DNA from 4 places in the Paenibacillus sp. FSL E2-0190 genome. Region 3 is predicted to be linked to each of the others. Evidence: riboswitches for the same ligand, from Rfam matches in the RefSeq annotation. Region 3 holds a riboswitch; each other region holds the start of a gene.
What was found. Region 3 has a riboswitch for cyclic di-GMP ahead of NST25_RS01890 (anti-repressor SinI family protein). Riboswitches for the same ligand answer to the same signal wherever they lie in the genome.
Positions count from the first base shown of each region.

Region 1 (7,393 bases), 310 kb from region 3:
GTGTAGTGTCCAGCGCTCTTTTCAGTACACCTTCAACCCCTACACAACGCTCCCCTACCCCAGATACATAGTATCTAGCCATAGCTTCGGTGGTGTGTTTAGCCCCGTTACATTTTCGGCGCAGAGTCACTCGACCAGTGAGCTATTACGCACTCTTTCAATGGTGGCTGCTTCTAAGCCAACATCCTGGTTGTCTGTGCAACTCCACATCCTTTCCCACTTAACACACACTTGGGGACCTTAGCTGATGGTCTGGGCTGTTTCCCTTTTGACAATGGATCTTAGCACTCACTGTCTGACTCCCGGCAATAAGTATATGGCATTCGGAGTTTGACTGAGCTTGGTAATCCTTGCGGACCCCGCACCCAATCAGTGCTCTACCTCCACTACTCTTATACCGAGGCTAGCCCTAAAGCTATTTCGGGGAGAACCAGCTATCTCCGAGTTCGATTGGAATTTCTCCGCTACCCCCACCTCATCCCCGCACTTTTCAACGTACGTGGGTTCGGGCCTCCAGTGCGTGTTACCGCACCTTCACCCTGGACAGGGGTAGATCACACGGTTTCGGGTCTACGTCCACATACTAATTCGCCCTATTCAGACTCGCTTTCGCTGCGGCTCCACCTTCTCGGCTTAACCTTGCATGTTAAACGTAACTCGCCGGTTCATTCTACAAAAGGCACGCCATCACCCATTAATAGGGCTCTGACTTTTTGTAAGCACACGGTTTCAGGTTCTATTTCACTCCCCTTCCGGGGTGCTTTTCACCTTTCCCTCACGGTACTGTTTCACTATCGGTCGCCAGGTAGTATTTAGCCTTAGCAGATGGTCCTGCTGGATTCATACGGGGTTTCACGTGCCCCGCACTACTCGGGATCCGTCTCGGAGAGAACACAGTTTAGGTTACAGGGCTTTTACCTCTATCGCGGGCCTTTCCAGACCTCTTCACCTACCATATTCCTTTGTAACTCCATGTGAGACGTCCCACAACCCCTAAGAGCAAGCTCTTAGGTTTAGGCTGTTCCGCGTTCGCTCGCCGCTACTGACGGAATCACTATTGTTTTCTCTTCCTCAGGGTACTTAGATGTTTCAGTTCCCCTGGTCTGCCTCTACATTTCCTATGTATTCAGAAATGAGTAACTGCGAATTACCACAGCTGGGTTTCCCCATTCGGACACCCCCGGATCAAAGCTTGCTTACAGCTCCCCGAGGCAGTTTCGTTGTTCGCCACGTCCTTCGTCGGCTCCTGGCGCCTAGGCATCCTCCGTGTGCTCTTATTAGCTTAACCTTGATTCTTCCGTAGGAAAATATCATACGATGACATTCTCTTTGGAATCATCTCACTAATAACATTTACTTGTTTGCACAAGTTGCTAAAAGATGTTCTAAAACGCAAATTCGTTTCGGTATCCAGTTTTCAAGGATCAAGTCTTACTTGAGAGCTTAAACTCTCAAAACTGAGCAACGAGTGAGTAACAGGCCTAAACCTGAGTTTTGGAAGCTGAGCTTCCGATTTGAATGTTCTCATTGCAGAGAACGATTCTCCATAGAAAGGAGGTGATCCAGCCGCACCTTCCGATACGGCTACCTTGTTACGACTTCACCCCAATCATCTACCCCACCTTCGGCGGCTGGCTCCCTTGCGGGTTACCCCACCGACTTCGGGTGTTGTAAACTCTCGTGGTGTGACGGGCGGTGTGTACAAGACCCGGGAACGTATTCACCGCGGCATGCTGATCCGCGATTACTAGCAATTCCGACTTCATGCAGGCGAGTTGCAGCCTGCAATCCGAACTGAGACCGGCTTTGATGGGATTGGCTCCACCTCGCGGCTTCGCTTCCCGTTGTACCGGCCATTGTAGTACGTGTGTAGCCCAGGTCATAAGGGGCATGATGATTTGACGTCATCCCCACCTTCCTCCGGTTTGTCACCGGCAGTCACTCTAGAGTGCCCAGCATTACCTGCTGGCAACTAAAGTTAAGGGTTGCGCTCGTTGCGGGACTTAACCCAACATCTCACGACACGAGCTGACGACAACCATGCACCACCTGTCTCCTCTGTCCCGAAGGCCGCTGCTATCTCTAGCAGATTCAGAGGGATGTCAAGACCTGGTAAGGTTCTTCGCGTTGCTTCGAATTAAACCACATACTCCACTGCTTGTGCGGGTCCCCGTCAATTCCTTTGAGTTTCAGTCTTGCGACCGTACTCCCCAGGCGGAGTGCTTACTGTGTTAACTTCGGCACCAAGGGTATCGAAACCCCTAACACCTAGCACTCATCGTTTACGGCGTGGACTACCAGGGTATCTAATCCTGTTTGCTCCCCACGCTTTCGCGCCTCAGCGTCAGTTACAGCCCAGAAAGTCGCCTTCGCCACTGGTGTTCCTCCACATATCTACGCATTTCACCGCTACACGTGGAATTCCACTTTCCTCTTCTGTACTCAAGCCACCCAGTTTCCAGTGCGACCTCAGGTTGAGCCCAAGGTTTAAACACCAGACTTAAATAGCCGCCTGCGCGCGCTTTACGCCCAATAATTCCGGACAACGCTTGCCCCCTACGTATTACCGCGGCTGCTGGCACGTAGTTAGCCGGGGCTTTCTTCTCAGGTACCGTCACTCCGGTAGCAGTTACTCTACCGGACGTTCTTCCCTGGCAACAGAGCTTTACGATCCGAAAACCTTCATCACTCACGCGGCGTTGCTCCGTCAGGCTTTCGCCCATTGCGGAAGATTCCCTACTGCTGCCTCCCGTAGGAGTCTGGGCCGTGTCTCAGTCCCAGTGTGGCCGTTCACCCTCTCAGGTCGGCTACGCATCGTCGCCTTGGTGGGCCGTTACCCCACCAACTAGCTAATGCGCCGCAGGCCCATCCCTCAGTGACAGATTGCTCCGTCTTTCATTCTTCTCTCAGGAGAAAAAAGAAATTATCCGGTATTAGCTACCGTTTCCGGTAGTTATCCCAGTCTGAAGGGCAGGTTGCCTACGTGTTACTCACCCGTCCGCCGCTAAGTCACTTTGAAAGCAAGCTTTCAAAGTGACTCCGCTCGACTTGCATGTATTAGGCACGCCGCCAGCGTTCGTCCTGAGCCAGGATCAAACTCTCCAATTAGTATTGAAAAGAGCGATATGCTCATTTTGAAACATCTGACGAGAAAATTAATTCTCTAATTTTGGATTTCACTTGCGTGATTTCCTACTCACTCGTTGTTCAGTTTTCAAAGATCAAGTTCTCGTTGGCGCCGTTTAATGTCTCAGCAGCAACTCTTATAATATATCATGTTGTTTTCAGAAATGCAAGCTTTATTTTTCGAAGCTTTTTATCAGCCTCGTCTATATCGCCTGTACGCTGTCTAACAACGCTTACCTATAATACCCCAACTATTAATAGAAAAGCAACCCCTAATATAAAAATAAACAACTGGCTTAATAATTAAGCCAGTTGTTTATTTAATAGAGTTATGTTTCTAGCGACGAACTTAATAGTATTTTGCCGCAGTATATTTGGTTGAGGCTTTAATTAAATCGGTTTTCTTATCACTCTTTGCAAGTCCTGCATCCACTGTAGTATCAATGGTAACCCACTTCCCATTAAGCAACACTTCGTTCCATGCATGATATTGCGTAACGTAGCTTGTATTCCCCATTACCAACTTAGCAGGAACATCTACACTCCGCAGCATTGCGGCAAAAAGAGAAGCGTAATCATAGCAAATCCCTTTTTTAGTAGTCAATGTCTTATCGATGCTTGGAATATAATCAGTAGTTACACTATTAGCAAGAGAGTAATCATATTGTACATTCGCAACTACATAGTTATAGATCGCTTTAACTTTCTCTTCGTCTGTTGTTTTGCCTTGTACTAATTGTTTAGCTTTGACAATCGCTTTATCAGAAGAACTCCATTTCACATTCTGTACGGAGCCCAAATATACGGAATTCGAGTCACTCATGGTTACGTCTACTACTTCGGAATATAATGCTTTGTATTTATTGCCGGTTGTGTTCTCCAGAACAGAAACCTTATAAGTCCCATTTCCTTGTTGCAAAGGGAAGTCCTCAGCTTGTCCAGAAGCATACAAGTTATATGTATAGCTGCTGTTATCTTTGGTGATCATGAGTTTGATTCTTTTATCTTTCGGAATATCATAGTTAATACCAATAACACCTTGGGCCACTTTGGATGTAATCAACCAGCTGGCATCTGCACTTGCAGCTTGAGCTGTACTTACCGGAACTGAAGTCATTAGGACGAACAACGCCACCAGCATAAAATAAACCTTTTTCACGGATAAAACTCCTTTCGGTAGCTGGCTGCCATCCTTTCGGGAAGGCCCTTTAGCTTTGCGTCCCTACCTTTCGATAGGTTTGCCGTTATCGTATAAGCTCTATCTGTTCTAGCTTTACTAGATATAATTGATAGAATCCATTTGAAACAAACAAAAAAAGCCTCTTCATTCGGTAGCTGGCTGCCATCCTTTTGGGAAAAGGCCCTTTAGCTTTGCGTCCCTACCTTTCGGAAGGTTTGCCGTTATCGTGTTTAGCTTTCATAGTATAATACTATCATATTTATAGGTGTGAACAAGACCTAATTTACTAGATTACCCATTATTTTATAAATATCTCCCGGTATTTGTGTTTTCTTGTCATTCACTATTCTCCTTTTGTTAATTTGGCATGAACAATCAGCCGATGCGTTGGATTCACTAGCGGATCACATGTAATCAGAGTAAGAATCTTATCCTTGTCATTCCCGTCAAGAACGGAGACATCACTCGGATCTACAACAGAAATATCATACACCTCATAGTTAAACACCTGATCACTAGTCTTTACCGTGATAACATCCCCCACAACAACCTCATTCAATCTGTTAAACAAACGACCCGTAGTTCGAGCCCGATGCGCCGCGATTGCAGCATTCCCGATCTCTCCAAGGGGTGCCGTTTCTTTCATATGGGCTGCAGCATGTTTCATATTAGCTTTTGTAGCCCCTTCTAATACAGGCAGCTTCAAATCAATCTTATCGATTTCAATTAGTGCGATTACTTTGCCACCGACTGCAATCTCCGGTTCAGGCTTTTCTGTCTCTTGGGGTTGGGGCTGTGCCTGGGCATCCAGAACCGATTCCTCTGCTAACAGCTGAGTAACTTCAGCATACCTGCTCTTCAGATCTGGCTGGGGAGTACTATCGGCAGTGCTTAGTTCAGCCGTTTCTAATAACTTCTCCTGCTGCCTGTCGTTGTACCACTCGTTAGCTGTCGGATATAACATGATAAGTATCCCAGCCAGTATGAGTAGATAGGAGAATTTACGCAATGTTATTCACCTCCGTATATTGTTTCTATGGTTATATACAAATCAAGCAGAAACAGCTACTTGCCTTTAAGCATAGCAACTCCTTCTGCCTGAAATTAATGTTTAAAATACCCATTTACGACTTCCAAAGAAATTGATGATCACCGTGATAAAGGTAACCAGCACCTTGGAGATCAAGACTTGAATGCCTAGTTTGTCTGTCAACAGATGCATTAGCAGCAGTGATATTCCGAGCACTACCAGATTCAGCACGATAAACTTGACCAGCTGCACGCGGTCGAAGCCTTCTTTATTCCCCCGGTTGCGATCACGAAAGGTTACTTTTTTATTCAAAATAAAGCTATTCGCCGTGCCTGCACTATAGGAGATCACCTGCGCCAATGCGTATACCATCCCTAGTGAATTCAACAATGTAAAAATCACAAAATCAATAAGCGTATTGAGCAAACCTACGGCATTAAATTTGAGGAACTGTATGAATGCAGCGCGCAAGTTCTTATCTAACATCATTGTGGTCCTTCCGGCGGTCCAGTTGTTCTTCGTTCTGGTAGCCTTTAGTCTCACTAACAATATATAGCGGTCTATCTTTAGACTCGTCATAAATCCGTCCGATATACTCCCCAATCACACCCAACAGCATCAGAACGATACCGTTAAAGAGCAGATTAACGCCTACAATGGAAGCCCAGCCCGGAACCGTCCAGGAGGTAAAAAATATCTTTTGAAACAAGACGAAAAATAAATAGAGAAAGCTAGAGAATGAAAGGAAGAATCCAATATACGTAGCAATCTTAAGCGGCTTATGTGAAAAAGAGGTGATGCCATCTAACGCAAAACGAATCATTTTCTTCAGCGGATATTTGGTTTCTCCGGCAAAACGTTCTTCCCGTTCATATTCCACCATAGTCTGCTTGAAGCCAACCCAGCTCACCAAACCTCTGACATAGCGGTTCTTTTCTTTAAGTCCCCGCAGGACATCACATACCTTACGGTCAATAAGACGGAAATCGCCTGTATCCGTAGGAATATCCACACTTGTCATACTGCTGAGCAGGCGGTAAAAAAGCTTCGCGGTGACCTTTTTGAACATCGTTTCTCCGTGGCGCTTCAGGCGTTTCGCATATACAACGTCGTAGCCCTCTTTCCACTTCTCGATCATTTGCAAAATGACCTCCGGAGGATCCTGAAGATCAGCGTCAATAACAACAACCGCTTGACCTTCGGCATAGTCCATGCCAGCTGTAATCGCTACCTGATGTCCGAAATTACGCGAGAAGTCAATCAGCTTGACATGCTCGTCTCGTTCACAGATCTCCCGAATCATCTGGGCGGAACGATCACGACTGCCGTCATTGACGAAGACCAGCTCATAAGTATCGCCGCACTCGTCCATTACTTTTTTCAAACGTTCATAAGTATGGCTAATTACTTGCTCCTCATTGAACATGGGTACAATCACACTATATCTGGCTTTCACCTTTATTCCTCCTACAAGCTTTTTGGAGCGTTACATCCATCTACACTTCATAATAACGCTGCATTCATAAACTTATTTTATAGATTTTTATTAAATCCTAGAAAACCCAAGTTGGGAACCAACGCAGCATATCTTTCACGTAATCTCCACTGACCTGCATCCCTGACAGTACCGGGTAGAAAGCGATAAAGAGCAGCAAAGCAACGGCTACATAGACATACTGTACGTAACGGGCCTCAGGGAATTTACTATCCAGCAACTTCATTATATATACAATACCAAGAATCATAAATGGTACCATAGCAAAATAATGGTAAATAAATGTTTCTCTTGGGACAAGCATCCACGGAACATATTGCGAGAAGAAGGCGATCCAGATCATGTAGAGGTTCTTATCTTTACGTTTCAGCGTAATCCACAGCGTTGCCAGCATCGCAAAAATACCCGTCCACCAGATAAGAGGATTCCCCATAGTCACTATACTGCTGACCTGACCTTCCGGCAAACCTTCACCGCCGCTAAAGAACCAGACCGGTCTCTTCATAAACGGCCATTGCCACCATGAGGAAGCAAAAGGATGTGTAGCTACAAGCTGGCTGTG
Region 1 covers NZ_CP150306.1:734,202-741,594, reverse strand. The annotation lists rRNA gene NST25_RS03220 (23S ribosomal RNA) at 1-1,288, opposite strand, end outside; rRNA gene NST25_RS03215 (16S ribosomal RNA) at 1,551-3,108, opposite strand; gene NST25_RS03210 (transglutaminase-like domain-containing protein) at 3,476-4,285, opposite strand; cyclic di-GMP riboswitch class I at 4,299-4,379, opposite strand; cyclic di-GMP riboswitch class I at 4,454-4,536, opposite strand; gene NST25_RS03205 (class D sortase) at 4,650-5,315, opposite strand; gene NST25_RS03200 (GtrA family protein) at 5,418-5,825, opposite strand; gene NST25_RS03195 (glycosyltransferase family 2 protein) at 5,812-6,792, opposite strand; gene NST25_RS03190 (phospholipid carrier-dependent glycosyltransferase) at 6,890-7,393, opposite strand, start outside.
Region 1: another riboswitch for cyclic di-GMP. It lies ahead of NST25_RS03210 (transglutaminase-like domain-containing protein); the one in region 3 lies ahead of NST25_RS01890 (anti-repressor SinI family protein).

Region 2 (7,393 bases), 2.7 Mb from region 3:
GGAGCAGACTTCATTACTGTGCACACTCCACTTACTCCGGAAACACGCCATATGATTTCCCGCCCGCAATTTGAAGTGATGAAAAAGGGAATGCGCATCATCAACTGTGCCCGTGGTGGTGTAATTGATGAAATGGCGTTAGTAGAAGCTATTGATAGCGGTATTGTTGCTGGCGCTGCATTTGACGTATTCGAAAAAGAACCGCCACAAGCAGATCACCCATTCTTGTCGCATCCAAAAATTATCGTGACTCCTCACTTGGGCGCTTCTACAATTGAAGCTCAGGAGAATGTAGCGATCGATGTATCGGAACAAGTACTGCATATTCTGCGTAATGAACCGTTCATCAATGCTGTAAATATTCCTCCAGTTGCTCCAAGCGTAATGAACAAACTCCAGCCTTACTTCACACTTGGTGAGAAGCTGGGCAGCTTTGTTACCCAGATTACAGATAGTGCTATTCGTGAAATCCATGTTGAGTATGCGGGTGATCTGTCAGATGTCGATACCCAACCACTTACCCGCTATATTGTGAAAGGCGTGCTCTCCCGCCACTTCGCTGAGGATGTTAACATCGTTAACTCCATGCACTTGGCAAAAACACGCGACGTTAATGTAGTAATAACTAAAGCTTCCAAAACTAAAGGCTTCACTAATCTGATTACCGTGACCCTTAAAACAGATCACGACCAAGAACGTCTCGTAGCCGGAACATTGCTGCAAGGTTATGGAGAAAGAATTGTTCAAGTGAACAAGTTCCCGGTTGATATCGCTCCTGAAGGACATCAAATTGTAGTATCCCATAACGACAAACCAGGGATTATCGGACTTGTGGGCACATTGCTGGGCGAAAATGATGTTAATATCGCTTCCATGCAAGTGGGACGTAAAATCGTTGGTGGCGAAGCAATCATGCTGCTGACCGTTGATAAAGCTGTACCTACTCATGTGCTTGTGAAGCTTGCTGGCCTACCAGAAATCAACACTGCCGAAGAAATCATTCTTCTGTAAGCAATACGATAGAAATCAAACAACAGAGCAGCGATTCTCCCCCTATAGGAGTTTCGCTGCTTTTGTTGTTGATCGTCGACCTATTTCTGCTTCATTTACAATATCGAATCGAGTACCCTCGTGGAGGCTTACGTACGCCCTTGAGGTTACGGACCCAGATGACCTTATATGCAATAATTTCGCCTTTGAAGCAGGGTTTCGGACTCTAGTGCCACTATTCCTCAAGAAGAGAGCTAAATCAGGTGCTTTGCCTATCAATAGCGTCTCTGGGGACCGATAGCGTTCTAAACATACGAAAATGCTGCATTATAGATCAGCTGTGTCCTATACTGCTTCATACGCACATATGGGATCAAACAGATCAAGTTTGCTGTTTAGACTAAGAATGCGGGAACAGTCCGACCATCGATGTCTGTAAATCCATACTTTTCAGCCAGCTTAGCAACCTGCTGCGGTTGTCCGGTTATAGACATAACCTTAGGATCGGCTGCTAGAGCAGCGGCTGCTCTACCGATATAGGTTGTGGATTCAGTCATCTGCAATTCTTCAACCTCATGCCAATGCTCCTCATCCGTGTTCATGCTCTCCAACACCGCCTCTGTCCTCATCCAGCCCGGAGTAAGCGGAATAACTGCAATGTTGTCCTCTTTAAGCTCATTCGATAACCCGTAGGCCATACGCACAAGTGTATGTTTAGAAAGATCATAATAGAAATTTCCTAGATATTTGTAACGATCCCAAAAGGTTGTATGGATGATTAGACCGCCAGCTTTTGCCTCACGCATTAATGGTATTGCATAATAATTTGTTATCAACTGTGCCCTCACACCCGCATTAAACATATTGTCCCAATGCGCTGTAGGAAGCTCCCAGAAAGACTTCTGCTCAATAGGTAAATCGTTGCCGCCCCATACATTATTGACTAAAATATCAAGCTTTCCTTGCTCTGAAGCAATCTGGCGAATGACCGCCTCTGTCTCCTGATCTTTGGTATGATCACATCGTATGGCGCTGCCGGACCCTCCCTCCGCTTTTATTTCCCTAAGTACGTTATCAATGCTCCGCTTGCTATGCTCTGTCCCAAAAGCCTCTGTCGTTCTGCCCGTAATATAAACGAATGCACCTTTCCTTGCCAGCTCCAATGCAATTCCTCTACCAGCACCTCTGCTGCCTCCGGTGACCAATGCTACTTTTCCTTTTAAAGTCATGTTCTCAATCCTTTCTACACTTGTTTTTCTCTAATGTTCTGTATTTAATCCTTACCTTATATAGTATAATTCTTTAATATGACATCAACTGACATATATAATGTAATAATTAATTAAGAACTAGCCAACATTTATTAGGAGGAGGAGTGTCCCTTAATGAGAGCCGATCGTTTGTTATCCATCTTACTTTTGCTGCAAAATCGTGGAAAGATGACGTCCCGTGAGCTAGCCCAGACCTTAGAAGTGTCTGAACGAACTGTGTTTAGAGATATGGAAGCCTTATGTACAGCAGGAATACCTATTCTTGCCGAACGGGGACGTGAAGGGGGTTGGATGCTCACAGAAGGATACCGAACCTCCTTAACGGGTATGAAGCCCTCAGAGATTGCAACTCTGCTGCTGTCCGCAGACTCCTCAATCTTAAAAGATCTGGGTATACAAAACGACTTCTCTTCCGCCGTGCTTAAGCTGGAGGCTGCTTCCCCATCAAGGCCGAATAATCCAGCCAGTTACCTGAGCCAGCGCATTCATATAGATGGTGCCAGCTGGCACCCTTCCGACGAGACATATCCGTTCCTATCTGTCCTGCAGGAAGCTGTTTGGGAAGACCGTAAAGTGAAGATCACTTACCCACGGAATGACGAGATGAAGGAGCGTTTCATTGAACCTCTCGGGTTAGTCGCAAAACGTGGAGTTTGGTATGTAGTGGCACGAACCGAGGCTGAAATGCGGACTTTTCGCGTGTCGAGATTAATACAAGCTGACGCAACTTATGAATCATTTGTCAGACCTGAGGCTTTTGATTTAAAAAGCTACTGGGAACAATCGACTTTAGCTTTTAAAGCAGCACTGCCAAAATATGTAGTGAACTTAAAGGTGAATGAGTCTATTCTTAAAGAATTACAACGTGAAAGATATGTAACTATAACTTTAGTAGAACCCTCTGCTAATACTGGGTGGATGAACGTGGAAGCCGAGTTTAATGCTATAGAATCTGCCTGTCGTATCGTACTCTCTTTCTCTCCTTCAGTTATTGTTTTAGCTCCTATCGAACTAGTAGGGATGGTAAAGTCTGCTATTAAAACAATTTCCACAATATATGAGGAATTTTGACATGAATTCTAAATATCTACTACTTAAAGAAGATTTATGACACTTCTCTATAGACCAATGACCTATAAATCCCCTATAATAACACCATTACATAAAATTTAATAAGGGGGACATTTTACCAATGAGCTGGATGCACAAACTTCCGTTAAAACAAAGAATTGTTGCCGGATGTTACCTCGTTGCCGCACTGTTTGCTATTCCTGTCTTAGTTACGTTAATGATTCTAGGTCAATTTCTCGTAGGAATTATACTAGTAGTTGTTCTTGCAGGTCTGACTTTACCTGTTGCTCGCTTCGTGGAGAGAACGCTTACATCATCTTTTGATGATATTGCTAATGTATCTCACAGTATTTCAAAGGGTGATTTCACTAGCAGAGCGGACGAAAATGGTTCAATGGGTGACGTAAGCCGCTCCTTTAACACAATGATTGATAAGCTCAAGAAGATTCTGACCGATGCATCGCAGATCACCCGTCAAGTTATGGATGCAAGCCGCGGAATCGAAGATAAGAACCAGAACCTGAAAATTGTCATGGCACAAGTAGCCTCTTCTTCTACTGAGCTCGCTCTTGGTGCAAATGAAATATCTACGGATATCGCTGATATGACAGAATCCATTAAAGACATTGAGACCAAAGTATCCAATTATACGAACTCCACCAAAGAAATGAACAGACGTTCAATACATACCTTAGAACTTGTTGAGCAAGGGCGCCAATCCGTAGATACACAGGCTGAAGGCATGCGTAAAAACATAGAGGCTACACAAAAAGTGGCTGATACTATTGAAGCTCTCTCACAAAATGCCCGCGGGATTACGATGATCACCAAGACCATCACAGAGATCGCTGAGCAGACCAACCTGCTGTCACTGAATGCCTCCATCGAAGCTGCTCGTGCCGGAGAGCATGGTCGGGGTTTTGCCGTTGTAGCTCAAGAGGTTCGCAAGCTTGCTGAGGAATCTACGGCATCCACAAAAGAAGTATTCGGCTTGGTCCGCAGCATTGAGTCAGATATTAAACAAGCCATCGATAATATTGCCATCAATGAAGAGGTTGTGCAGGTTCAGAATGAAATGATCACTCAATCTGCCCATATTTTCGCACAAATTGTACAAAGCGTGCAGTACATTACCGAGCAAATCTCTTCATTCTCTGCGGAGAGTGATCTTATGCTAGAAAGTGCCTTGAAAATTTCCAGTGCAATTGAGAATATCTCAGCAATCACCGAAGAAACTGCTGCTGGCACGGAAGAGGTATCGGCGGCTATGAATGAACAGATTAATGCCCTGCAGTCTGTTGCAGAAGAAACGGAAAAAATGACCCAGGCCGTATTTAATCTGCAAAAAACCATTCATATCTTTAAATTCTAGTTCAAAACTATCAACTGCCACCTAAGCTGAGTCTTAGGTGGCAGTTTTTTTCGCGAGGTAAAACTTCATCTCTTGGACAAGACTTTCGTCAAATTTCGAGTTTTTTTAGCGGATTATGTTGACAAAAATTAATGAGGAATATATTGTAAAGGAAAATTATTCTTATCAACTATAAATTAATATTGGCAAAATCCTCGAAAGAGGATGACGCAAAACCATGGATCTACAGCCTCATTTTTTCTTTTGAGGCCATGATTGCCAGGTTGCAGAGGAACCAGGACGGCTGAACTATTGTTCAGTCTTAGCGGTGCCTTATGCCACCAACCTGTGCTTACTATAGAGCACAGGTTTTTACTTTTTGAGTATATTGATCTATCGTATCTATTCGGTAGATTAATAACTAATATATATCAAAAAACTTGTGAGGTGTTTCTTTTGAAGACAGTCGCAGATTACATGGCGGAAGCACTACGTAACCTTGGAGTCACCCATTCTTTTGGGATCATTGGCAAATCCATTTGTCCAATTGTTCTAAAGATGGTGGATTACGGTATTGAATTTATTCCCGGCAGACATGAAGCAAGCTCCGGATTCGAAGCAGCAGGGTATGCGCTGAAAACGGGTAACCTAGGCGTAGCATTTGGTACTTCGGGTCCTGGGGGAACTAACCTGCTTACAGCAGCAGCACATGCGAAAGCTAACAACCTACCTGTCCTATTTATTACCGGCCACCAATCCATTACAGAGCTTGGAATTCCTCAATGTCAGGACTCCACCTCTTTTCTGGCTGATTTAGCTGATATGTTCAGACCTGCCACCTTGTTCAGTAAATTGGTTGAACGTGGGGATCACTTTGGTACTATTTTTAATCATGCGATTTCTGTGGCCCTGACCAAACGGGGTCCTGTTCATCTTTGTATTCCTTTTGATGTACAAACTGAAGTATTGGAAGAATGCAATATAGTAATCCCAGAAAGAGAGTCTCTAATTAGTCAAGCTAATATCGATAGAGTCATCGAAGCTATTCAAGCTGCTAAGAATCCTTTGATTATTGCGGGTAAAGGAATTAACCGCTCCGGAGCACATAAAGAGCTTGTTCAACTCGCAGAAACTTTTAATATTCCTGTAGTAACATCTCCTGGTGGAAAAGGGGCTATAGTCTGGGATCACCCACTCTATCATGGTCCTATTGGCGTTGGCGGTTCGACCCACGGGGACGATTTATTGAATAAAAGCGATTTATTTATAGTGCTTGGATCACGTTTAAGTGATATGACCATCTGTAATCTTAAACGGGAGAATCATCCAGCAACTTTAATTCAATTTGATATTGATCCAACCTTTGTCGGAAAAATACTATTGTCCAAAACGATACCGGTCACTGGGGACCTGCGCGATAATTTGGTGCACTGCCTAAATCATATTGACCCAAGCACAATCACCAAACGTGAGGCTTTGGCCGATGCGGATTATTCAGAAGAGCTTCCAACCCTCAAGAATCTTTCCCTTGCTTCCGTAATGAGCACTTTAAGTGATTTGATCCCTTATAATAATTCAATTTTCGTTGATGATGGAAGTCATGGATTCCACGCTGCAAAATGGTACAAGGTTAAGAAACCGGGCAGCTTTGTTTTTGATGCGTATTTTGCTTGCATGGGTAATTCGATCGGCATGGCTATTGGTGCAAAAGTTGCAGCTCCTGAAGAAACTGTCCTCTGCATTACAGGTGATGGTTGTTTCATGATGCTCGGCGCTGAGATTAACACCGCTGTCTGCAAAGATATCCCTGTCATCTTTATCGTGGTCAATAATAAGCAACTAGATATGGCTCTTAAGGGTATGGAGAAAACCACAGGTCGTATCGATGGAACTCTATATGAAGTACCAATGGACGCCGTGAAATTCGCTGAATCTCTAGGTGCTAAAGGCTACAAATGTGAGACTGCGGATGAATTCACAGCTGCAATTAAAGATGCGGTAGCTCTAAACCATGTTGCCGTTATTGAACTACTAACAGACCGTGATGAAGTCCCTCCGACTGCACACCGTACTTTGAACCTAAACTAGGAGGCTAACCATGAAGGAAAATATCAACAGTGGTCTCAACCACTTCACGAATCTATCAGGAGACTATGGCGCAAAAGCACTAGCTCCAATTAAAGACCACTTCCCTGACTTGGCTGAATTTATTATGGGGAATGCCTATGGCGATATTTTTCAACGTAATACTATAGCCCCTGACTGGAAGGAAATCGCAGTCATTTCATCTTTAATTTCAATGGGTCAATTCGAACAGTTGGGCGTTCATTATGTCATGGCCCTTCGTGTTGGAGTCACCGTAGAACAGCTTAAAGGTATTCTATTACACTTAGTACCCGTTATAGGGGCACCTAGAATCATCACAGCTTTTAATATCCTGCTTGCAACCATAGAAGAAATCCAATAACCCAACAGTTCGACAACAATATACAAAATTCGACTTTATTATTGCATATACTTGAAAAATATGCCTATAATAGAGTCGGAATATCCCATTACTTGCTGTATAGTGTCGAATTTTGACTTTTATAAAACAGCTAAATGGATATACATGGCTGGATATTGCAGTCGAACTGTTTTGGACAAATTCAATCTATGGGAGAGATTTAGGCATGGGAAGTTTCGTTTTGAAGACAGACACTACAAACAA
Region 2 covers NZ_CP150306.1:4,774,983-4,782,375, forward strand. The annotation lists gene serA (phosphoglycerate dehydrogenase) at 1-1,011, shown strand, start outside; gene NST25_RS21130 (SDR family NAD(P)-dependent oxidoreductase) at 1,386-2,219, opposite strand; gene NST25_RS21135 (YafY family protein) at 2,376-3,332, shown strand; gene NST25_RS21140 (HAMP domain-containing methyl-accepting chemotaxis protein) at 3,454-4,704, shown strand; cyclic di-GMP riboswitch class I at 4,879-4,975, shown strand; gene NST25_RS21145 (thiamine pyrophosphate-binding protein) at 5,131-6,771, shown strand; gene NST25_RS21150 (carboxymuconolactone decarboxylase family protein) at 6,782-7,150, shown strand; gene NST25_RS21155 (hypothetical protein) at 7,356-7,393, shown strand, end outside.
Region 2: another riboswitch for cyclic di-GMP. It lies ahead of NST25_RS21145 (thiamine pyrophosphate-binding protein); the one in region 3 lies ahead of NST25_RS01890 (anti-repressor SinI family protein).

Region 3 (7,393 bases):
AGCAAAAGCTGAGGCAACCCCTCCAACATCAGGCGAAACTGCTCCGGAAGCCCCAAATAAAGAACAACCTGAAGCCCCAGCCACTGATCCGGTAAAGCCGGAAATTGACGAAGAGCTCACAATTCCAAAAGATGTCCCTCAGCAAGAGGCTCCACAAGAGACGCCAAAGGCGGAAGACAGTACGACTACCCCGCCGGTAGCAACCCAAGCTCCTTCGGACCCTCAACCTGAGAAAGGTGGAGAATAAGATGCGAATTAAAAAAATTATCAATAATACCCTATCGAGCTTAATGCTTGTGATCTTTATTCTGCTGGTGGCAGCCGTAGTGTTATCCAAGGCCTCCGGCGGTGAACCTGCTTTCTTCGGATATGAGATCAAAACCGTACTCTCAGGATCGATGGAACCAGGAATTCAGACAGGCTCAATTGTCGCATTAAAACCCGGAGGGGATATGAATCGTTTCAAACCAGGCGATGTCATCACCTTTAGGAATGAAGATAATCTGCTCATTACTCACCGGATTGTAGAAGCGACCGTCAATAACGCTACTGGTGAAGCTGTTTATCGCACTAAAGGCGATAACAACGACGCGCCCGACATGAACCCTACCAGTTCTGTGAATGTTGTAGCTCAGTATACCGGGGTCACTGTACCCTATGTCGGTTACGCTATGAATTTCGCGGTTTCCAAAGCTGGAAGTGTAGTCCTCATGATCGTGCCTGGCTTGATGCTTCTGCTCTATGCTCTGTATACCTCTTGGAAGGCTGTAGCTGCATTAGAAAAGAAAAATGCTGCCCTACTGCCAGCCTCACCGCCCCCAACAGAAACACAGCCCTAAGTTGATTGTCCACTTCCGCTTACGAACCGGAAGATACAATATATAAATTTTATAAAAAATTCAAACACAAATTTGAGGAGGAATTTTATTATGGGTATCAAGAAAACATTGGGTCTTGGCGTAGCATCTGCAGCACTGGGTTTATCATTAATCGGCGGAGGAACCTTCGCATACTTTAGCGACACTGCGCAAAGCACAGCTACATTCGCAGCGGGCACGCTCGATCTGAACTCCGACCCTTCTGTCATCGTTAATATTCCTAACCTGAAACCAGGTGATACGGTAACTAAATCCTTCAAATTGAAAAACGATGGTTCGCTCGATATCGGATCTATTATTCTGAATACATCGACTCAAATCACGGATGCTAAAGGAGATAACTACCTGGATTTAGCCGAGTTCATTAAAGTTAAATTCCTTAGAAATAATGATAAAGGAGTACCTATCGTCTCTCCTGAAAATGTAGTTTATGAGACTACACTTGCTGCTTTAAAAAGTCAGCATCCGGATCTCGTAAAAAATACAGGTTGGGATCAACTCTTTACCGAAGCATCCGGTATTAAAGCCGGTACCAACGACAGCTTCTCCGTCCAATTCGAATTTGTGGAAAATAACCAAGATCAAAATATTTTCCAAGGCGATAGCTTAACACTGACTTGGGATTTCGTAGCTAAACAAGGTGCGAAAAAAGACTACTAAGATCAATAAAGTAATTTAATAAAATACTCGAAGAGCAGCAGATCCTGAATCCGGCCACGGATAAGCAGATTGCTGCTCTTCTCTTTACAATAAACTTTGTCCGATTTATTGATATTTGCTATACTAATAACAAAAATTACGGAGGGGCGTCAGCATAGTGCCACAGAATATGGGCCAACGTATCCAGCAGCTCCGCCTAGACAAGGGTTTCTCCCTATCTGAGCTTGCGGACAGAGCAGATGTGGCTAAGTCGTATCTTAGCAACGTGGAGAGAAACATCCAATCCAATCCATCCATCCAGTTTATCGAAAAAATCGCTGACGCGCTTCAGGTATCCATTCATGCCCTACTCTATGGAGAACCCAATGATGCAGAGGAATCACATTTAGATTCGGAATGGTTCCGATTGGTGCAGGAAGCTATGGACTCAGGCATTAGCAAACGCGAATTCAAAGAATTTCTGGACTATCAGAAATGGAAGCTCGATCAAAAGGATTAATACTTCCTACTAATCTGGTACGATCCTCTCTTCTACTAAATCATATCGAAAAAGGACACAGCGAAGAACCGCTGTGCCCTTTTTCGATATGTAACCCCTCTAATGTATTACTGCACGATCTGCACAGTTTTCTCATGAAAGAACTGGCGGATTTCATCTGCCTTAATGCCAGCCTTCTTAGCTGCTAATAATAAATGTACCCACTCTTGATCCAGATCAATAAACTGCTGTTCTCTGTTGCTACCCTGGTTGGACTTTTCCAAAAAATCTCCCCCTAAGATTTTACGTCCCCAGGCAATCCGGCTGTCATAGTATCTCTACCTTAGACCCGCGACTTTGTGCCCCTGCCTTTCGGCAAGTTTACCTTTTACTGGACCCTTTTCACGAAAGGATCTGCTTAAAAAACTATAAAATTACTATCTGCAATAACATTATACAAAAAGAAAGCGGAAAAGTGTGTCGATTCCTGGTTACTTTCTATTTTAAAAACGAAAAATAAAAGATTTTTTTTCAAAGATCTTGTCCGATTATCACGATACTCGTCCGTTACATAAAATAAATTGTACTAGCAAAATAAATATTTACTGACCTAATAGTTAAAAATAAGGATAATAGAATCATTTTAATAGGCCTTTAGAATGGGTAATGAGAAGAAACACCCTTCTTTTCATTAGAACAAGCTAACCCATACCATTTTGCGAACGTATTGGACGAAAGAATGAATTGATTACAGTGGCCGAAAGTAGCACAATAAGATGAGAAATGAAACCGCAATCATCACAGCTCCAGTAAGCGTTGACACAAAATGTCACGTATGGAGTTCATCCGTTAAGGAGGATGTATTCATGGCAGCCAAAGAGCCCTATAACGAATCCATTTGGAGTAAGTATTACGGACCCAATTTAGGCTACATTCAAGAAAGATATGAACAGTTTGTGAAAGATCCCTCCACCGTAGAAAATAATTATCGCGAGCTTTTTACAAATTCGGGACCTCCTCCCCTAACTCCGGATAGCGAACCGGCTCCTCAGCCGCGCATCTCGGGAGACACCGAATGGCTTAGAAAAGCAGTAAGAGCTTCCAAGCTAATCGCCAATATTCGTATATATGGCCATATGGCCGCTGAAATTGATCCGCTGGTACGCGATCAGAATCCCATGGCAAAATATCTTGAGCTTGAAACCTATGGGCTGACCCGCGAAGACCTGATCGCACTGCCTGCCACGCTTATATGGGAAAATGCGCCGAATGATGTGCATACCGGATGGGATGCCGTGCAACGTATGCGTCAGGCATACACCAAGACTATCGCCTATGAATTCGGGCATGTGCATGAAGAAAAAGAACTGCAATGGCTAAATAGACAGGCAGAATCCACCAGCTCACCAGCACCCCTAAATAATACAGAACGCAAAGAGCTCCTGAACCGCCTGATTCAGGTAGAGCAATTTGAAACCTTCCTCCACAAGACTTTTGTAGGTCAGAAGCGTTTCAGTCTTGAAGGCAATGATGCTCTTGTGCCGATGTTAGATGAAATCGTACGTGCTGCTGCACATGACGGTGCGGAGCATATTTTGATGGGCATGGCGCATCGCGGCCGCCTCAACGTTCTTGCACATATTTTGGGCAAACCTTATGATATCATATTTTCAGAGTTTCATCATTCTCCGAACAAGGAGCTTTTCCCTTCCGAAGGCTCCACAGGCATTAACTATGGTTGGACAGGTGATGTGAAATACCATCTCGGTGCAGACCGTGCTGTCCGTGAAGGAGAAACGGTACGCACAAGAATAACACTAGCGAATAACCCAAGTCACTTGGAATTCGTCAATCCTGTCGTGGAAGGTTTCACTCGTGCCGCACAAGAAGATCGGAGCACTGCAGGACTGCCGAAGATTGATACCAGTAAAGCTATGGCGGTGCTGATGCATGGCGATGCTGCTTTTCCAGGTGAAGGCATTGTTGCAGAAACGCTTAATATCGGCAAACTTCAAGGTTATCAAAATGGTGGGACGATCCATATCATTGTTAATAACCGAATTGGTTTTACGACTGAAAGTGAAGATTCCCGTTCTACGCATTATGCGAGTGACATCGCCAAAGGGTATGAAATCCCAATAGTCCATGTCAACGCTGATGACCCAGAGGCCTGCGTAGCAGCTGTACGTTTAGCTAGCGCATACCGCCATCAATTCAAAAAAGATTTCGTAATTGATCTCATCGGCTACCGCCGTCATGGTCACAACGAAATGGATGATCCTGAAACCACACAACCTATTGTCTACGGCAAGGTTCGCAATCATCCAACCGTCTACAAGGTTTATGCAGAGAGACTGAAAAACGAAAAGGTTCTTACCGCCGAAGACGTACAAAAGATGAATGCTGAGGCAGAAAGCGTATTGCAGCGTGCGTACGATACTATGAAGGAAGGCAATCATAAGAAAAAAGAACCCAAAGCCTTCATTCCTCTACAAACGGACCGCGCAGCGGCAAACACTACAGCGGTATCCATCTCCAGCCTGCAGGAGATCAATCGTGAACTGTTGACGGTTCCTGCTGGATTCCAGGTTTATCCGAAGCTGGAGCGCATTTTACAACGTCGTAAAGATGCACTGAATGAGGGTGAAAAGGTCGACTGGGCACTAGCTGAAACATTAGCCTTCGCTACCATTCTGAAAAATGGAACGCCCATCCGACTGAGCGGTCAAGATGCCCAGCGCGGAACCTTCGCACATCGCCATCTGGTGCTGCACGACAGTAAAACAGGAGATTTATTCTCTCCGCTGCATCAGCTAAGCGATTCCCGTGCCTCCTTTGGCGTATACAACAGTCCATTGTCAGAGGCATCAGTATTAGGCTTTGAATATGGTTATAATGTGTTTGCACCGGAAACCTTCGTAATCTGGGAAGCACAGTATGGTGATTTCGCCAATGCGGGTCAGGTTATTTTTGACCAGTTCATTGCCGCTGGACGCGCCAAATGGACACAGCGCAGCAATCTCGTCATCATGCTGCCGCATGGCTACGAAGGACAGGGACCTGAGCACTCCAGCGGTAGGCTGGAACGGTTCTTGCAGCTATCCGCTGAGGAGAACTGGACGGTCGCTAACCTGACTACCGCTTCGCAATATTTCCATCTGCTGCGGCGCCAAGCAGCGTTATGCGGGCAGGAAGATGCTAGACCGCTAGTCATTATGACGCCGAAAAGTCTCATTCGGAATACGCGCAGCACTTCTGCCGGAACCGAGCTGGCTTCAGGACAATTCAAGCCTGTATTAGCTGAATCTTTGCTTGGCCAGAAACCAAGTGAAGTTAAACGGCTCGTAGTCTGCAGCGGTAAAGTCGCTATCGACATCCAAACAGAACTGGAAGCAGCACCGGATAAGGATTGGTCATGGCTGCATGTTCTTCGCCTAGAGCAGCTTTATCCGTTCCCGGAACAGGAGCTAAGCGAACATTTAAACTCCTTCAGCTCCCTTCAGGAAATTGTCTGGGTGCAAGAAGAGCCGAAAAATATGGGCGGCTGGAGCTATAGTGAGCCTCGGTTGCGCGCCATCGCACCGAAAAATGCCGGCGTAAGATATATCGGCCGTCCGGAACGTTCCAGCCCGGCCAGTGGTTATGCAGATGTGCATAGCTTCGAACAACGTAGAATTGTAACAGAAGCCCTAAAATCAAATTCGAACGTACAAGCGGCTGTACCGTCCTCTTAAGAGGACGGTATCACAATAGCGTAAACCATTATGTTTGGGGAGGAAACGGCCTGTGTCAGAAATCTTAGTACCCGATCTGGGAGAATCCATATCCGAAGGAACCATCTACAAATGGCTGGTTAAAGAAGGCGACACGGTAGGTCAAGGCGATGTGCTCGCTGAGCTGGAAACGGATAAAGTCAATCTGGAAATTAGTGCAGAGGTGGAGGGTGTCATCTCCACCATCCTGCGTCAAGCGGGCGAGAACGTAGCCGTTGGCGAAGCCATCGGCATCATTGGAGCCGCAAGCGGCAGTACGCCGCGGGCCGCTGCAAGCGAAGCCGAAGCGCCTAAAGCGGCTCCGGCAGGCGGCAACGCAGTAGCAGCCGCCGCGCCTGTAGCTGCGCCCGAAGTGCCTGCAGCAGGTGGCGACAGCCATGCTGCATTGGCATCGCCGGGCGCACGCAAGCTGGCACGGGAGCGCGGCATCGACCTCGGCGAGGTTAGCGCCCGTGATCCTATCGGCCGGATTGGTCAGGCCGATGTGTCCGGTCATGGTGCAGCAGCGCCGCAGGCCGCTGCACCGGTAGCTCCGGCGCCGCAAGGCAAGCCGGAGCCAGCGAAGCCGGCAGCGAGCAAAGCCACGCCGGACGAGGGCAAAAACGTGGAGCGCAAGCGCATGTCGCGCAGACGGCTCACGATTGCCAGCCGCTTGGTCGAAGCGCAGCAGACCGCGGCCATGCTTACCACCTTCAACGAGGTGGACATGACAGCGATCCTCGACATCCGCAAGCGTCGCAAGGATGCATTTAAAGAGAAACATGAAGTTGGACTAGGCTTCATGTCCTTCTTCACCAAAGCCGTGATCGGTGCGCTTAAAACCTATCCACTGCTGAACGCCGAAATCGACGGTGAAGATCTGGTCGTTAAGAAATTCTACGACATCGGTATTGCTGTTGCAGCGAAAGAAGGACTTGTAGTTCCCGTAGTCCGTGATGCGGATCGGCTCAGCTTCCCGGAAATCGAGCGCCAGATTGGCGAGCTCGCTTCCAAAGCACGTGCCAATACGCTCAGCCTCTCCGAGCTGCAAGGCGGAACATTCACCATCACCAACGGTGGCGTATTCGGCTCCTTGTTATCGACACCGATTCTGAATACACCACAGGTGGGTATTCTAGGGATGCATAAGATCCAATTGCGTCCGATCGCGCTGGACGAAGAAAGAACCGTAAACCGTCCAATGATGTACATCGCCCTTTCCTATGATCACCGGATCGTTGACGGCTCTGAAGCGGTAAGCTTTCTTGTCAAAGTGAAGGAATTGCTGGAAGATCCGGAAGCACTACTGCTAGAAGGCTAACGCTCTTCGAATTTTCGAAGATATAAGAATATTAAGAAGGTATCCCTACAGCTCTCGCTTTGGGGATACCTTCTTTTATATCTGAATCCAATTGCTGCCTTCCCTGCATACGATTTAACTGTATTTTATACACTTATTTATTTCTGATCCGCTCATAGCCTCTTCTCTAATTGCATTCTCTACAACTAAAATCCGTAAAAACGTCTATTTCCACTAATCTAACCAGTAATAGCTGCATCAAGTACAACTAAAGGGCCTATATACAGCTATTGGTGAACTTTAATTGCACATAATACAACTAACT
Region 3 covers NZ_CP150306.1:428,410-435,802, reverse strand. The annotation lists gene NST25_RS01910 (hypothetical protein) at 1-247, shown strand, start outside; gene NST25_RS01905 (signal peptidase I) at 249-839, shown strand; gene NST25_RS01900 (TasA family protein) at 930-1,538, shown strand; gene NST25_RS01895 (helix-turn-helix domain-containing protein) at 1,708-2,037, shown strand; gene NST25_RS01890 (anti-repressor SinI family protein) at 2,145-2,300, opposite strand; cyclic di-GMP riboswitch class I at 2,328-2,412, opposite strand; gene NST25_RS01885 (2-oxoglutarate dehydrogenase E1 component) at 2,883-5,750, shown strand; gene odhB (2-oxoglutarate dehydrogenase complex dihydrolipoyllysine-residue succinyltransferase) at 5,803-7,089, shown strand.

Region 4 (7,393 bases), 2.0 Mb from region 3:
AGAAACACTCTGCCCATCTTCTGTCACAACTATTTGCCGGTCCGGGTGGACAGAACGGATTCGGGTCGAGGTTTTTACGGAGATACGGTTATCGCGGTACCATTTTTCCTTTTTAATCAGCACCTTCTCACTGTGCAGGTCGGTAAACAGCCCTTTGGTCAGCTTAATCCGGTTATAGGGCAGTTGACTTTCCTCCCCGAGGATCGAAATTTCCGATTCTGCGTCTTGATCACGGATGGCTTTGGCGGCATGGACGGCGGCTACTCCTCCGCCAACAATAACGTAATGTTTTGTCATCCTATGTTCCTCCTCCCTAAAATGAACTCAGCAGCAAATCCGAAACAAATTCAGCCGCATTTTTAATTTTTTGAACTTTCTCAGGCTCTTTCGGGGAAAATCTGATTCGTACAGGGAACTCTACATGTGTCATCCCCGTGGTTTTAATAACCTCAGATGTGCTTTGCACCGTCATGTTTGTTCCATTCAGATAATCCTGAATGACTTCAATGGCTTCACCACTCCAGCCGTAGGAGCCAAAGGCTGCAGCAAGTTTACCTTCCAGATTCATATTGTGCAATTCTTTCAGAATGTTCTCCAGGTTCCCAATCATGTCCGCGTATTTAGTGGAGCTGCCAATAAAGACCGCGTCCGCTGACGTTATGCTGTTCAGAATATCAGTGGCACTACTTTTATCTGCATCCCAGACCTCTGTCTCTATATTATTTTCCTGCAAGCAATCCTGTATGATTTTGGCCATCTTCTTGGTACTGTTTTTGATGGTGGTATATACGATGGTTGCCTTTTTTCCTTGCGTCGTTTCACGGCTCAATGTGGCGTACATCCCGATATATTTACGTATGTCCTTCCGGATCACAAATCCATGGGAAGGAGCGATCATCCGGATCTCAAGATCCTTAACAGCCTCTAACAGGGTTCTTACATATCTTCTGTGAGGATGAATAATTGCTGCGTAATAGCCCTCGAAATCTTCCGTAATATCAAACCCGGCTTCATCGCTGAATAGATTCTCCACCGCAACATGCGTGCTGAAAATATCACAAGGAAATAAGATTTGATCTTCGATACAATAGGTGATCATCGTTTCTGCGGTATGGAGATACGGTGTTTCTTTAAACAGCAGCGTTTTCCCGCCAATATCCAGCTTATCTCCGTCTTTAACCACCAGGAAGTTCCGGCTATGAAGCTTGTACATTTCCTGCAATTCGGGAACAGCAATCTCGGTGCATACGATCGTGGCATTTGCAGCCTTGGCAGCGAGAGCTGCCAGTCCACCAGAGTGATCAGGCTCTGTATGATTAATTACAATGTAATGGATATCTAGAAGATCAATCATTTCACCCAGACACTCGGCATATTCACGTCCGAATTCCATATCTACGGTATCAATGACAGTTGGCTTACCTGTTTTTAATAAATAAGAATTATAGGTAGTTCCTTTTGCCAGAATCAGGCGGTGAAATGGAACCTGGCGGTTATCGATTTTGCCTATCCAGTAAGTATCCTCGGCGATTTTTTTGAATTGTGTACTCATTTCTTTAACCTCCAATGTTTGATTGATAATGTTTATCAACAACCTTATTTTATTATGGCTGCCAAACAAAAAAGAGGATTTGAATCAAATTATAAAAGTTTGAAAAAAATGAATACCTTAAATTTAGACGATCTAAATAAAGTGATTATGCGTTGAGTCACATTTTAAATAAAAAGCCACACAAATGTTTGCACTTCGCCTTAAAGAAAGAATAACCCATAACAACTTTATGCCATATACTAATGAAAATAATAAAAAGGTGGATATCCATGACTGAAATACAAATAGCTGCTGTGGGAGATCTAATGGTCAAACGTTATATTATTTCGGATGCTAAACAGCCTGACGGAACCTATTCGTTCAGCCCCCTGTTTGCAAAAGTAGCTCCTTATCTGAAACAGGCTGATTTGACGATTGGCAATCTCGAAACCACCTTTGCTGGAAGCGGCCCCGAATGCCGGAAAAGCCCCCGATCAGGCGGTCCGATATTCAAATGTCCAGACGAACTGGCCCCTGCACTTAAGGAAGCCGGATTCGACGTATTAGTAACGGCCAACAATCATTGCATGGATTATGGTGCCCCGGGTCTGGTTCGGACGTTACGAGTTCTGGACCGTAATGGAATCGACCACACGGGAACAGCTAAATCATTAGAAGAATCCAAAAGAACGCTTATTAAAAACGTCAAAGGAATTACGATTGGCATCCTCTCCTACACAGCAGGAACCAACCGAATTCCTGTACCAGTGAGTAAGCCATGGCTGGTTAACCGGATATCTACACCCAAGATTATTCGGGAGATTCGAGATTTAAAAAAGAAAGTCGATCTAGTCTTGCTTTATCTGCATTTCGGAAGCGAATATCGTTACACTCCAAACAAGAGGCAAAAAGAGCTGGTCAATCTCTTCTTTAAAAATGGCGCCGACATCATACTGGGGTCTCACCCACATGTTCTTCAACCGTTAGCGCTTCGTGGAAAAAAACAATTCGTTATTTACTCATTGGGGAATTTTGTTTCGACTAAACTAATGAATATTCCTTATACACAAAGCGGTATCATTCTTACGCTTAAAATAAAGAAGGATGAAAAAGGACACACGAGTATAACTAACGTAGGTTACATCCCGACTTGTGTAGATCGAAGAATAAAAAGCGGCAGGAAAATTACAGAGATCATCCCCATCCGCGACGCATTAAAGAGAAGCGACACCGACATAAAAACAGAACGGCGAAATCTCATGAATCGAATGTTGAAACATACGACAACAATCTTAAAGAGGGAATAGAGTCGTTACAGAAAAATAACGTTCCGCGGAATTTACCGCGGAACGTTATAGATTTAGACCTCAAAACTGTGTTTGGGTTTAGCGTAAACGATCAGGCATCATTAATTTAAGGAATTCTAGAATACCATTCTCTACTACAAGTTCTTCTCTATCTTGATCAGCAAGTACTCTTCTGATGAGATCTTCTTTACCCTCCAGTACTTTACTTGTCCAATGAGGATCAATGATAAGAGACCGTCCTACTGCTACTAATTCAGCATTTGTCAACGTGTCCTCTGCGTCCTGTTTGGTACGGATATCTCCTACCCCAATTAAAGGTATACGGCCATTGATTTTCTCATGCACATATTGCAGGATTGATTTTTCTTTAAAATCTTCTGATGCAGATACTTTCTTGAAGTCCCCTAATGAAATATGCAGATAATCCAGCTTTTTATCAGCTAATTTATCAATGAGATAAAAGGTATCGGTGATTTTAATTCCAGGCTCTTCATATTCTTCTGGAGAAAAACGATACCCGACAATAAAATCCTTAACCTCTGAATTGTCAACGACAGCAATAACTGCATCCACTAATTGGTTAATGAAATTAAATCTTTTCTCTAAGCTTCCTCCCCATTGATCTTCACGACGGTTGGAGTGTGGAGAGAAGAATTGTTGGATTAAATATGTGTTTGCTCCATGAATTTCTACCCCGTCAAATCCAGCTTGAATAGCACGTTGAGTCGCTTTTTTAAAATCCTCAATTACACCGAAAATTTCATCTTCTGTTAATGCTCTTGGAATTTCTGCATTCGGGCGTTCGGCAGCAATGGCGCTGGAGGAAACGGGTTGTACGCCACGCAATATTTTTGAATCTGTCATTCTTCCTGCATGGAATAGCTGTAAAATAGCTTTTGTTCCATTTCGTTTAATAGTAGATGCTAATCGGCTAAGGCTAGGAATAAATTCATCGGAGGAAACACTAAGTTCACCTTCCCATCCTTTTCCACCCTCTTGTACATTTGCTGCCGCAGTGATGACCGCACCTACTTCGCCCGTTCTTAGCGAATAGTATTTCAATTCATCTTGTGTTACTACACCGTCATAAAAGCTCATTCGTGTGGTCATTGGAGCCATAACCACTCGGTTTTTTAATGTCAGCCCTCTGCGAAAAGTTAATGCTGTGTCTAGTGCTATCATCTTTTTCCCAACTTTCATTAAATTATATTTAGATAAATTATTATATACATGCGCATACATATAAATTACAGCAATGATTTATTCTTGTCAACTAATAAAGAACTGCTGTTGGATACAACAAAAAGCGCTGTTCCGCTGAACAGCGCTTTTCGCTCGTTATGAATCGTCCTTATTATTCTAGTTCGGCCGGTTTTACAATGGCTGCACCTTTATTATTTTTGGAATATTTAGCTTCGATTTTCGTGGTGTATGTATCTTTGGCTCCATCACTTACCAGCACATAACTCAGATCGACTGTCAGCTTTTCCGTTTGCCAGGTCTTAGTATTGACGAATAATTTCCACGTTACGCTTTTGGGTTGAACTGTCTCTCCATCCCAGAGGTTCTCCTGGTCATAGAGTTTGATTATCCCCTTAGCTGCTGTCGGATCGGTTACCGTGAATTGTAAGACTGTTTGTGCGCCAGCAGTGCTGACTTTCATGGATTTTTTATAACTTTTGACCGAATCAAGCATGGAAACAGGATCGTATTGGCCTTTAGAGTAAAAGGCATCCCATTCCGTTTTCTCCAGTCCAAGCCAATATTGTGCATCAGGATCGATTGGCTCCCCGTCATCGTCGTAACCTTCATCTTCAGATTCATCGATCAGTTCACTTCCATCTACAAGATAGTAAAACTCCTTGTCATTGGCATATAGACTGTACGATGTTTCTAAAAGACTACTAGCGACAGTGCCTGCTGCGGCAAAATTCGGCAGACGGTTGATATCCAGCTTCAGAGTGTTGGTGTTGCTGATACGCACCCCGCCGCTTTGAATATCCTGTTTTTTGGTCACATCCAGATGGAAATTCTTTATTGCTTTGGAGGCTGCCGTTACTTTACTGATCATCTGATCCGCGGTTACTACTGTTGAGGTAGCTGCTGACACTACTCCTGGATTAGACATCCATCCGATCGTTCCGGACAGCAATAAAGCACCTACTGCCAAACTAGTACCTATTGTTTTGAAAAAACTGTTCATGTACTTCCCCTTTCGGCCCCTTGCGATAATGTAACGCCGTATAGGTCGAAATAATAAAAGAGCTCAAAATAGACTACATATTCTTAGAGCTATCCTTTATGCTTCATAAGACATCCCTATGGCGGCCTGGCGATCATTTCCTTCTGTCGAAAGGCTTTAGACCCATGGCTTTGTGTCATCATCTTTCGATGATTTTACCTTTAACGCGGACATTCAATTAGTTTTAATAGATTACGGACGCATGTCCCACCGCTAATTTTATCATGGTTATAATTACCTGTAAACGACTTATCTTCCATTCGAATTCGCTATGATACTCAGAAGAAATACTACAATCAAAATGAAAAATGAACGATTACATACGCTTATAAGTCTTATTAATGAGAACAGTAAAGACAGGGGGTGCAGCAAAATGAGTGACCGGGAAATTTTCGAGCTCTATAAAGAACAAGTATATTATTTTTGTTACTACTTAATGAAAAATCAGGCAGATGCGGAGGATATTTCCCAAGAGGTATTTGTAAAAGTTATCTTAGCGGATAAGTCGAAGGTAAGAAACTTGAAAGCTTGGATTTTACGAATTGCTTCGAATGAGTGCAACAGTGTGATCAAAAGGCGTAAGACGGGGTGGATGAAAGAAGTACGTAATTATTTACTATCCAGGTCTGAGGAATCAAACCCTGTAGAAAAACGTTTGGATCGACAGGAAACTAAAAAAGAATTACAAGGGTTATACAGTCAGCTTCCCGACAAAATCAGAATGGTAGTAGTCCTTCGTTTTATAAACGAATTGACTGTACCCGAGATCTCTAAAGTTATGAGCATACCCGAAGGAACTGTAAAATCCAGACTGAACAAGGGACTTAAAATACTAAATAGAATGGGTGGAACCCAACTAAAGGAGCTGAATAGTAATGAGTCTGTATATTGAAAAAGATAAACATATTCCCCGACCGGATTATGATTTGATGTGGACTGCCATAGAACAAGAAGCTTATACACGTCAAAGAAATCTGCATGCCTCCCAGAATACTCCTAGGTCTAATAAAAAGGTTATTCCTATCAGTATTGTCTTCTCTTGCCTCTTACTTGTAGCCATTCCTGTATTCGCTAGTATGACGATTAATTGGGATAAAATTGGTGGTCGAAGTGTGAGCAATGCATTAAATAACGGCATCGGTCAACAGTATAATCTTCAAACTTCCAGTTCAGGAGTAACAATGAATTTGAACGGTGTTGTAACTGATGGAGAAAAAATGAAAATGCTGTTATCACTTGATACTAAATCTGATCTATCCAAATATACTGGATTTGCTACAGAGGAAAACATCATGACTAGTGAATCCGGCGCCAAGGCAAAGGTATACGGTTATTTAGAATACGATCCTGAAAGCCAGAAACTCATTGGAGTATATGAGACACCTGATACATTAAAGGATGATAAAAAGGACTACAGGTTTGAAGCACGGAATCTCATTTTTTACAGTGATCGGAATATTCCCTTACAATCTAATCATCAAGCAGGGGATACTATCAATACTGGAGTTAAGCAATATCCAAGCATTCAAATCGAATCCGTTCGATATGTTTCCAATCAAACCATTATCCGTTACAAAGTCGCTGCATCACCCTCTGACTTAGGACGGGGTAATCCACATTTGGTAGTTAGTACTGGTGGTCAAAAGAATGAAGCAATTCCAACCATCATGCCTAACGAAGGATCGGATTTATTTATTGAACAGGTTTTCAATATAACTGAATCAGATTGGAAGGAAGCTAGTCTTCATTTTAGTTACATTGAAGAAGCGAAACGATTTTCAGGTACGTGGAAGTTCGATTTTAAAGCAGATGGACAAAAAGCAAGTGAGGCGATTTACACTAAGAAACTGTATAACAGTCCTGAATTTCAAGAAAAGACCGGCATAACCTTAGATCAGCTAGTGGTTACCCCTTTGGATATCCAAATTCTAATAGATGAAAATGATTCGCTTAAAAAAGGAATTGTCCACTATAATACCGCTCAGTTGGTTATAGGTGATCAAACAATCACTGGGGGTTGGAATTTGAAAGGAGATCATTCCGAAAGCTACCAGCATTTATTTCAATTCGAATCTCCGGAATGGTATAACGACTGGTCCGATGTTCCAATGAAACTTATATTAAAGGATGCTGTCATTGAGAAACGTGATACTACTAAGAATTGGATCACTATAAACAAACCTAAAGAAGAAAAGCAGTTCACTTCACTTGATGTCGATGGGTTAAAAATTGAATTCACTTACTATACTGAGGGCGAAAATTTGATTGTCGAATCAACATCCAAATCTTCTGGCTTCAAAAGCGTTAACCAAA
Region 4 covers NZ_CP150306.1:2,473,240-2,480,632, reverse strand. The annotation lists gene NST25_RS10570 (FAD-dependent oxidoreductase) at 1-297, opposite strand, end outside; gene NST25_RS10565 (FprA family A-type flavoprotein) at 314-1,552, opposite strand; gene NST25_RS10560 (CapA family protein) at 1,822-2,838, shown strand; gene NST25_RS10555 (NADH-dependent flavin oxidoreductase) at 2,917-4,080, opposite strand; gene NST25_RS10550 (DUF6612 family protein) at 4,193-5,041, opposite strand; cyclic di-GMP riboswitch class I at 5,159-5,250, opposite strand; gene NST25_RS10545 (RNA polymerase sigma factor) at 5,454-5,972, shown strand; gene NST25_RS10540 (DUF4179 domain-containing protein) at 5,956-7,393, shown strand, end outside.
Region 4: another riboswitch for cyclic di-GMP. It lies ahead of NST25_RS10550 (DUF6612 family protein); the one in region 3 lies ahead of NST25_RS01890 (anti-repressor SinI family protein).